2 regions of the Burkholderia sp. GW821-FHT14F03 genome follow, and region 2 is predicted to be linked to the other one. Evidence: riboswitches for the same ligand, from Rfam matches in the RefSeq annotation. Region 2 holds a riboswitch; the other holds the start of a gene.

Region 1 (4,685 bases), on a different contig from region 2:
GGTTGCCTTTCGCGAGCACGCGCATGTCGGCAAGGGCGTCGTGCTCGCGCAACGCGGCGAGCGGCACGAGCGGCGACTTGCGCACGAACTTCACGTCGACCAGCATCCAGCGCGGTGTTTCGCGCGTGGATTTCGGATCGTGATAGGGGCTCTTCGGATCGAACTGCGTGGGATCGGGATAGGGCGTCGAACAGACCTCGGCGAGGCCGGCGATGCCGGGCTCGGGGCAGCTCGAGTGATAGAACAGCACGCCGTCGCCGATGTGCATCGTGTCGCGCATGAAGTTGCGCGCCTGATAGTTGCGCACGCCGGTCCACGGCAGCGTGCGCTGCGGCGCGTTCGCGAGATCGTCGATGCTCGCTTCGTCCGGTTCGGACTTCATCAGCCAGTGGTGCATGGATCGTGATCGACGCAGGAAAAAGGCTGCCGCAAAAGGAAACGGCATCGGGAATCGCCCGATGCCGTTGAAAAGGCCCCCGCCTTGGCCGCTAGGCCGGCATCCTGAACCTGGGGTTCAGAATTGGTCGCAGTTAGCAGCACATCGGGTACATCAGACAGAGTGACGCGCGCGCCCGTGCTACAAATTTCCGCAACCGTGCACATGGCATTGGTTCAAGGAATATATGACCTTGGCGAACCAGGCAGGGAAGCTGACTAATCGTGCGGATCGTGTTTGGATTCAGTGGCTTGCGCGATGCTCATCACGCTGGACATCAAGCACCACGAGAACCCGTGCGACCCGCTTACTGCGCTTCGTGCTGTGCGAGCACTGCACCAAGCTGTTCATTCATTTGATGCATTGTACGCCGGATTTCCTCCGCGGGAAATGCTTCTCCGTGCCGCACGCTCTGTTGCAGCCTCAAAAGCTCCGACGCGAGCGACAGCGCGGCCATCACGGCGATGCGATCCGTGCCGCGCACGGAGCTGTTCGAGCGGATCTTCGACATCTCCGCATCGACGCGCGCGACCGCCTCGAGCAACGCGGCTTCGGTGTCGGCGGAGCAGGCGAGCCGATACGCCTGACCGAGGATCGATACTTCGATCTGCTTGGTGCTCATGCATGTTCTCCGTGGCTGGCCGGGCCGCCCTCGCGCGCATCATCGCGCGGGTCGAGCAGGTCGAGCTGGTTTTCCGCGTCCGGCGCGTTCTTCGCGCGCGGCAGCTTCTCGAGAATCGCATTGAGCTTCACCTGGGCATCGTCGATCTTCGCCGACAGCGCGTCGCGCTCCGCCGCAAGGGCGTCGCGTTCCTCGCGCAGTTGCGAGAGTTCCGTGCGGGTCGCTTCCGCTTCCGTGCGCAATTGCGCGAGCTGCTCTTCGAGCGCGAGCCGCTCCGTGTGATGACGCTTGTTCAGCGCGATCAAACGGCCAATATTTTGAGATAGAGTTTCGAGTTCGTTGAGCATCTGCTGCGTCCTCTAAAGACCCAGCATTTTAGCGCGGATTATCGTCCAACCCGAGATCCGGATCGTATCGAGACGTAACGTTCATGCGTGTTGATGCGAATTTTGCGACAAATCTGGGTCAAATCCCGCGAGCTGGGGGGCGCGCGCGGCGCGCGGGAGGCTTTCTTGACGGCCGGCACCCGCGCTCCTACACTGGCGCCGCTTTGGTGCTCGCGTGCACGCGCACGCGGTTAAACGGGAAGCAGGGCGCACGGTCCGCCAGGACCGGCCAACCTGCGCTGCCCCCGCAACGGTAAGCGGCGCATCGCGTGCGATGCCAGCTGTCCCCACAAGCGCGGCGTTTGCCGCGCGGCCACTGCGCGATGCGCGCGGGAAGGCGGGGCGGTGACGCCGTCAGCCCGGATACCGGCCAGGGCGGGAGGGCGGACGCGCGATGCGCGCCGTCCTCGTGAGGCGGAACCTGCGGGGAGGCGGGGGCCGCACCGTTCAACAGGATTCATCGATGCGAACCCAGATCGCCCGCGCCGCGCTCGTCGCGTGTTCCGGGCTGCCGTGCGCCGCCGTCGCGCAGAGCACGCCGCCTGCTTCTTCCCCGCCGCCTTCGTCCGCCGCCGCGCCGACCCAGCTCGAGCCGATCGTCGTGACCGCGCAGCGTGCCCCGCAAGCGCTCGCGGACGCGCTGCCGCAAACCACTCTGTTTACCCGCGCGGACATCGAGAACAGCAATGCGACCGATCTGCCCGGCCTGCTCGCGCTCGCGCCCGGCGCGCAGATCGTGCGCAACGGCGGGCCCGGCGCGACCGCGAGCCTGTTCCTGCGCGGCGCGCAGTCGACCCAGTCGCTGGTGTTGATCGACGGCGTGCGGGTCGATTCGGCGAGCCTCGGCCAGGCGCAGATCGCGCAGCTGCCGCTCGACCAGATCGAGCGGGTCGAGATCGTCAACGGCAACGTGTCGTCGCTGTACGGCTCGGGCGCGATCGGCGGCGTCGTGCAGGTGTTCACGAAGGACGGCGGCGATCATCCGCCGCGCTTCAACTTCTCGGTCGGCTATGGCAGCTATCACACGCAGAGCCAGACCGCGGGCGTGTCGGGCCGGCTCGACGCGGCGGGCGACACGACCTTCAGCGTGTCGCTGTCGCGCGACAAGACCGACGGTTTCTCGGCCATCGATCCGGTCCGGCAGCCGCAGGCGAATCCGAATGCGAACGGCTATCTCGACGAAAGCGTGGCCGCGTCGCTCAAGCATCGCTTCAACGCGCGCTGGAGCGCGGGTGTCAGCTACTTCCAGAGCAACGGCGACACCAGCTTCGACAATGCCTACGGGCAGCCGACCGATCTCAACAGCCTGTATACCAAGGTGCAGCAGATCGCCGCGTTCGCGGACGGCAAGCTGACCGACTGGTGGACCACGCATCTGCGCGTCGCGAGCGGCAACGATCGAAGCCAGTCCTGGCTGAACGGCGCCTATACCGATCACTTCAACACCGACAACCGCCAGTACACCTGGCAAAACGACTTCGCGCCGCTGAAGGATCAGCGCATCCAGGCGGGCTATGAGCGGCTCGACCAGGCGTTCGACTCCGACGTGTTCGTCGCGCCGCAGCGTCATGTGAATTCGGGCTGGCTCGGCTACACGGGCCGCTTCGGGAACAGCCAGTTCCAGGCCAACGTGCGGCGCGACCAGTACTCCGATTTCGGCGGCGCCAACAGCTACTATCTCGGCTATGGGCTCGACGTGACCGAGCACTGGAAGGTCACGGCCAGCTATTCCGATGCATTCCGCGCACCGAGCTTCAACGATCTGTACTACCCGAACGCAGGCAATCCGGCGATCCGCCCCGAGCGCAGCCACTCGGTCGAGGCCGCCGTGCAGTACGCGTCGGACGCGCTCGGCGTGGCGCGCGTGACGGTGTTCCAGACGCGCTACACGGACCTGATCGACTACCAGCCGGTCGCGAACAGCTATTACTATCAGGCCGTGAACATCGGCCGGGCCAAGGTGCAGGGTGTCGAGGGCTCGTGGCAGGGCCATGTCGGCAAGACCGAGGTGCGGGTCGCGGCGACCGTGCAGAACCCGGTCGACGAGACGGCCGGCCAGGACCTGAACCGGCGCGCGCGCCGCTTCGCGTCGTTCGCGCTGAACCGCGCGTTCGGCGGCTGGCGCGTCGGCGGCGAATGGCTCGTCAGCGGCGCGCGCAACGACACCGGCAATCCGCTCGGCGGCTACGGGGTCGTCAACCTGTCCGCGCGCTACAACATCACGAAGGCGTGGTACGTGAGCGCGCGCATCGACAACCTGCTCGACAAGGATTACGAACTTGCCTATGCGTACAACACGCCGCGCCGCGGCGCCTACGTCACGATCGGCTGGCAGCAGCCGTGACGCACGCGGCGGGGCGCGCGGATGAACGCGCGCCGCGCGGCCCTGATCTGGGCCGGGGCCGCGGGCGTCGCGGCCGCCTTGTTCGTCGCGTCGCTGACGTGCGGCAGCCTGCCCGTCTCGCCCGGACAGGCGCTGGCCGCGCTCGCGCCGCATGGGGGCGGTGACGCGACGCCGCTCGCGGTCGAGGTCGTGCGCACGCTGCGCCTGCCGCGGGCGCTCGCGGGCTTCAGCTGCGGCGCGCTGCTCGCGCTCGCGGGCGCGCTGTTGCAGGTGCTGCTGCGCAATCCGCTCGCCGAGCCTTACGTGCTCGGCGTATCGGGCGGCGCGGCGGGCTTCGCGCTCGTCGCGATGATCGCGGGCGGCGCGTGGTGGATGGTCGACGCCGCGTCGTTCCTCGGCGCGCTCGCGTCGATCGCCGTGCTGCTCGGTCTCGCGCGTCGCGCGCTGTGGCGCGGCGACGTTCGCGACGCATCGCCGCGTCTGCTGCTCACGGGCGTGGTGATCGCGGCGGGGTGGGGCGCGCTGATCACGCTGCTGCTGTCGATCGCGCCGGACAACCGGCTGCGCGGCATCCTGTTCTGGCTGTCGGGCGACCTGAGCGGCGCGGCCGCGCCCTGGTTCGCGCTCGCGGCGCTCGCGGCGGCCTTGCTCGCCGCGCTGCCGGTCGCGCCGCAGCTCAACGCGCTGCTGCGCGGCGACGCCGTGGCGGCGGCGCTCGGCGTGCCGGTCGCGCGGCTGCGGCTGCGCATCTACCTGATCGCCTCGCTGGCCGCCGCGGCCGCGGTCACCACGGCCGGCACGATCGGCTTCGTCGGTCTCGTGGTGCCGCACGCGCTGCGGCTCGCATTCGGCAACGACCAGCGCATGCTGCTGCCCGCCGCCGCGCTCGCGGGCGGT
Region 2 (4,685 bases):
GTTGTGCTCGATGAAGCGGTGGCGCGCAGGATGCGATTCGATGGCGATCGCCCGGCAGCTTGGGTGCGCGCGCATCCATTCGATGCCGATCGAACCGGCCCCCGCGCCGACGTCCCAGAGCAGTTCGCCGGGCGCGGGCGCGAGGCGGCCGAGCGTGAGCGCGCGCACGTCGCGCTTCGTCAGCTGGCCGTCGTGCCGGTAGGCGTCGTCGGGCAGCCCCGGGGTCAGCGCGAGTCGCGCGGCAGGCGCGTGCGCCGCCGCGCGGCAGTCGAGCGCGACGAGATTGAGCGCGGCCACGTCCGGCGCGCACCAAGCATCGGCGCGTCCGTCGATGCGCCGTTCAAGTGGACCGCCCAGGTGCTCGAACACACTGAGGCGCGTCGCGCCGTAGCCGTGCCCGACGAGCCAGGCGGCAAGCGCGGCGGGCGTCGCGCCGTCCGCGCTCAGCACGATGAGACGCCGGCCGTCGTACAGCGCGCGCCGCAGCGCGGCGAGCGGCCGGCCCACCAGCGACAGCGTGTCGACTTCGTGCAGGGCCCAGCCGAGGCGCGCGGCGGCCAACGACGGGGACGACGGCGCGGGCAGGATCCGGAGTTCGTCGACGGGCAGCGCGCGCGCCAGCGTCGCGCCGACGCCGAAGCACATCGGATCGCCGCTCGCGAGCACGCAGACGCGTTCGGCGCGGCGCGCGAGCAGCGCGGCGAGATCGAACGGCCGCGGCCACGCTTCGCGCCGCGCGCGCAGGCGCGCGGGCAGCATCGCCAGATGCCGTTCGCCACCGACGACCAGCGCGGCGTCGAACAATGCGCGGCGCGCGGCGCGGCCAAGGCCCGCGTAACCGTCGTCGCCGATCCCGACCACCGTCAGCCAGGTGGTCATGCTTGCTTCCCGTTCCATGATTCCGTCGACGTTGCTGGCGGTGTGGTGACAAAGGAGGAATGATACAGCGCGATGCGGCGCGGGCATGCGCTTGCGGCGACCTCGGCCGGGTTGCTGTCGCGGCGTGGCCGGCGCGTGTCGCGACGGTTTTCGGATTCGACGGCGCCTGCAAACGGCGCGTTGCTTCGCGCGGCCGTGCGGCACGCCGACGCCGGTCGCAGCGGAGCCGATGAATGAGTCCGGCGCTTCCACTCAGCCCGTGCCGGGCAGCGCCGTCGGGCCGCTGCCGGCGTATGCCCGGCGCGTATAGCGTCCGCTTTCGGATTCGACGACGTGCGCAGCCGGTCGCAAGAGAGCCGGTGAATGAGTCCGGCGCTTCCGCCAGGCCCGTGCCGGGCAGCAGCCTCGGGCCACTGCCGGCGTATGCCGGCGCATATCGCGCCGGTTTTCTGGTACGACGACGTGTGCAATCAGCGCTTCGCTTCACGCGGCCGTGCGGCTCGCCGACGCCGGTCGCAATGGAACCGATGAATGAGTCCGGCGCTTCCGCCAGGCCCGTTCCGGGCAGCGGCGCGATACGCATGCCCGCATGCGCAAGCCGTATTCACGCGGCGCGCGGGCACGCCGCGGCCGTCGGCCCCGCAACGTCGCGCCGAAAGCAGATCCGTCGTCCCGCCCGATGCTCGGCGGCATCCGCATGCCCCCCGCCTTCACGTCCCCGCCGAATTTATTTGATTCCCTGCAAACCCTTACCCGGCAAGGCCCGACCAGAATCGGGTATGCTACGGCGTTCGTTCGCCGGTGCCCGTCAGGGCCTAACAGGGAACGCAGGATGCCGCTTCGCGCATCGCTGCGGCTGCCCCCGCAACTGTGCGCAGCGAGTCCGCGCGCCAGCATGCCACTGGCCCTGCCGGGAAGGCCGCGCGCGGGCCCCGACCTGCGAGCCAGGAGACCTGCCGGCGTGGTTTTCGTATGTGACGGTCCGCGTCGGACGGGGTGTGCCGACGCCGCCATGCCAGCCGTCCGCGCGCGCGGACGGCGCGGGCCGCCGCGCACACCGACCCGGTGCCTCTTTGACTCCAGCCGACTCCACTGCCGCCTCCGCCCTGCCCCGCGCGTCCGCGTGCCCGGGGCTCGTGCGCATCGTCGCGGCGCGCGACGGCGGGCTGTGCCGGATCCGCCTGCCCGGCGGCGCGCTCGACGCCGCCCAGGCGCGAGCGATCGCCGCGGTCGCCGAGCGCGACGGCTCCGGCGCGATCGAGGCGACCAACCGCGCGAATCTCCAGCTGCGCGGCGTGCGCGCCGGCCGCGAGGCCGCCGTGACCCGCGCGCTGCGCGACGCGGGGCTCGGCCCGCGCGTCGCCGACGATGCCGACGACGCCTGCGTCGCCGCGCGCGACGACGTGCGCAACCTGTTGCTGAGCCCGACCGCCGGCCGCGACCCGCACGCGCTGCTCGACAGCGCCGCGCTGGCCGGGCCGCTGCTCGCGATGCTGCAGAGCGAGCCGCGCCTGGCCGCGCTGTCGCCCAAGTTCTCGCTGCTGCTCGACGGCGGCGAACGGCTCGCGGCGCTCGATCATCCGCATGATCTGTGGCTGTCCGCGCTGCTTGACGCGCGCGGCGAACGCTGGCTCGCCGTCGGCCTTGCCGGCTGCCCGCCCAGGGCGGGCGCGCCCGATGTGCGCCCCGCGCTCGCCGCGATCCGCCCCGAGCACGCCTGCGCCTTCACGCACGCGCTGTTGTGCGCGTTCGTCGCGCTCGCGCCGCCCGACGTCACGCGCATGCGCGCGTTGCTGGCGCGCGAATCGGCCGAGGCCCTGCTCGCGCATGCCGCCGCGCATACGCCGCACACCTGGCGCCGCGACCCCGAGCTGCACGCCTGGCGCCGGCCCGATCCGGACCTCGCGCGGCGCTTCGGCATTCACCCCGAACACACGCCCGACACCTGCCATGTCGGCGCGCAGGCGCCGCTCGGCCGGCTCGACGCGGCCGGCCTGCGCGCGCTCGCCGGGCTCGCCGCCCAGGACGGCGACGGCACGCTGCGCATCACGCCGTGGCAAGGCGTGCTGCTGCCGGGCGTGCCGCGCGCGGCGGCCGGGCGCGTCCTCGCGCGGCTGCATGCGCTCGGCTTTGCGTGCGACCCCGCGCAGCCGCTCGCCCATCTCGTCGCCTGCGCGGGGTCCGCGGGCTGCGCGCGCGCGCTCGCGGACACCAAGCAGGATGCGCGGCAGCTCGCCGCGCGCCTCGCGCGCGCGCGCGACGTGCACCTGAGCGGTTGCGCGCGCAGCTGCGCGCTGCCGCACCCCGCCGCGCACACCTTGCTCGCGGCCTCGCCCGGGCACTATGACCTGTATCGGCGCGACGGGACGACGGGCTTCGGCCGCGTCCTCGCGCGCCATCTGACGATCGATCAGGCCGCGCTCCATCTCGACGGAGCCGGCCAGCTTCAGGACTTCACCGATGCTTGACTACCTACGCGACGGCCAGGAAATCTACCGCCGGTCGTTCGCGACGATCCGCGCCGAAGCGGACCTGCGCGACATCCCCGCCGACCTCGAAAAAGTCGCGGTCCGCGTGATCCACGCGTGCGGGATGGTCGATATCGTGCGCGACCTGCGCTTCTCGCCGGGCGCGGGCCACGCGGGCCGCGCGGCGCTCGCGGCCGGCGCGCCGATTCTCTGCGACGCGCGCATGGTCGCCGAGGGCATCACGCGCGCGCGGCTGCCCGCAGCCAATCCGGTGATCTGCACGCTCGGCGACGCCGCCGTGCCCGATCTCGCCCGCGCGCTCGACAACACCCGCTCGGCGGCCGCGCTCGAACTGTGGCGGCCGCATCTGGCGGGCAGCATCGTCGTGATCGGCAACGCGCCGACCGCGCTGTTCCATCTGCTCGACCTGCTCGATGCGGGCGCGCCGCGCCCCGCGCTGATCCTGGGCTTCCCGGTCGGTTTCATCGGCGCGGCCGAATCGAAGGCGCTCCTGGCCGCCGACAGCCGCGGCGTGCCGTTCGTCGCCGTGCTCGGCCGGCGCGGCGGCAGCGCGATGGCCGCCGCCGCCGTCAACGCGCTCGCCTCGGAGGCCGAATGAACGGCGTCCCGCTCGACGACGGCCCGCGCGCGGCCGGCCGGCTGTACGGCGTCGGCGTCGGCCCCGGCGACCCGGAGCTGCTCACGCTGAAGGCGCTGCGCGTGCTGCGCGCCGCCCCCGTGGTCGCGCACTTCGTCGCGAAGGGCAAGAAAGGCAATGCATACGGCATCGTCGAGACGCATCTGCACGACGCGCAGACGCAGCTGCCGCTCGTCTACCCCGTCACCACCGAGGCGCTCGCGCCGCCGCTCTGCTACGAAACGATCATCGCCGACTTCTACGACGCCGCCGCCGCGCGGGTCGCCGCGCATCTGGACGCGGGCCGCGACGTCGCGGTGATCTGCGAGGGCGACCCGTTCTTCTACGGCTCCTACATGTATCTGCACGACCGGCTCGCCGCGCGCTACGACGCGGAAGTGATCCCCGGCGTGTGCTCGATGCTGGGCGGCGCGGCGGTGCTCGGCGCGCCGCTCGTGTATCGCAACCAGAGCCTGTCGGTGCTGTCCGGCGTGCTGCCCGAGGCGGACCTGCGCGAGCGCCTCGCGCGCGCCGACGCGGCCGTCGTGATGAAGCTCGGCCGCAATTTCGCGAAGGTGCGGCGCGTGCTCGACGAACTCGGGCTCGCGCAGCGCGCGCTCTATGTCGAGCGCGCGACGATGACGAACCAGCGCATCGTGCCGCTCGCGGAGGTCGATCCGATGGCCTCGCCGTATTTTTCA

Evidence for each region. A riboswitch is a leader RNA that binds a small molecule or an ion and turns the genes downstream of it on or off. The one in region 2 is predicted to bind cobalamin.
Region 1: linked by a shared signal. The riboswitch ahead of AC1RQF_RS25440 (TonB-dependent receptor domain-containing protein) and the one ahead of cobG (precorrin-3B synthase) in region 2 are both predicted to bind cobalamin.

Annotation. Positions count from the first base shown of each region.
Region 1 is NZ_JBXAPG010000043.1:27,807-32,491, reverse strand. It holds gene AC1RQF_RS25460 (EVE domain-containing protein) at 1-397, opposite strand, end outside; RNA gene ssrS (6S RNA) at 470-651, opposite strand; gene AC1RQF_RS25450 (cell division protein ZapA) at 744-1,058, opposite strand; gene AC1RQF_RS25445 (ATPase) at 1,055-1,405, opposite strand; cobalamin riboswitch at 1,593-1,833, shown strand; gene AC1RQF_RS25440 (TonB-dependent receptor domain-containing protein) at 1,908-3,788, shown strand; gene AC1RQF_RS25435 (FecCD family ABC transporter permease) at 3,810-4,685, shown strand, end outside.
Region 2 is NZ_JBXAPG010000012.1:75,538-80,222, forward strand. It holds gene cbiE (precorrin-6y C5,15-methyltransferase (decarboxylating) subunit CbiE) at 1-879, opposite strand, end outside; cobalamin riboswitch at 1,662-1,854, shown strand; gene cobG (precorrin-3B synthase) at 1,953-3,347, shown strand; gene AC1RQF_RS10385 (precorrin-8X methylmutase) at 3,340-3,966, shown strand; gene AC1RQF_RS10390 (precorrin-2 C(20)-methyltransferase) at 3,963-4,685, shown strand, end outside.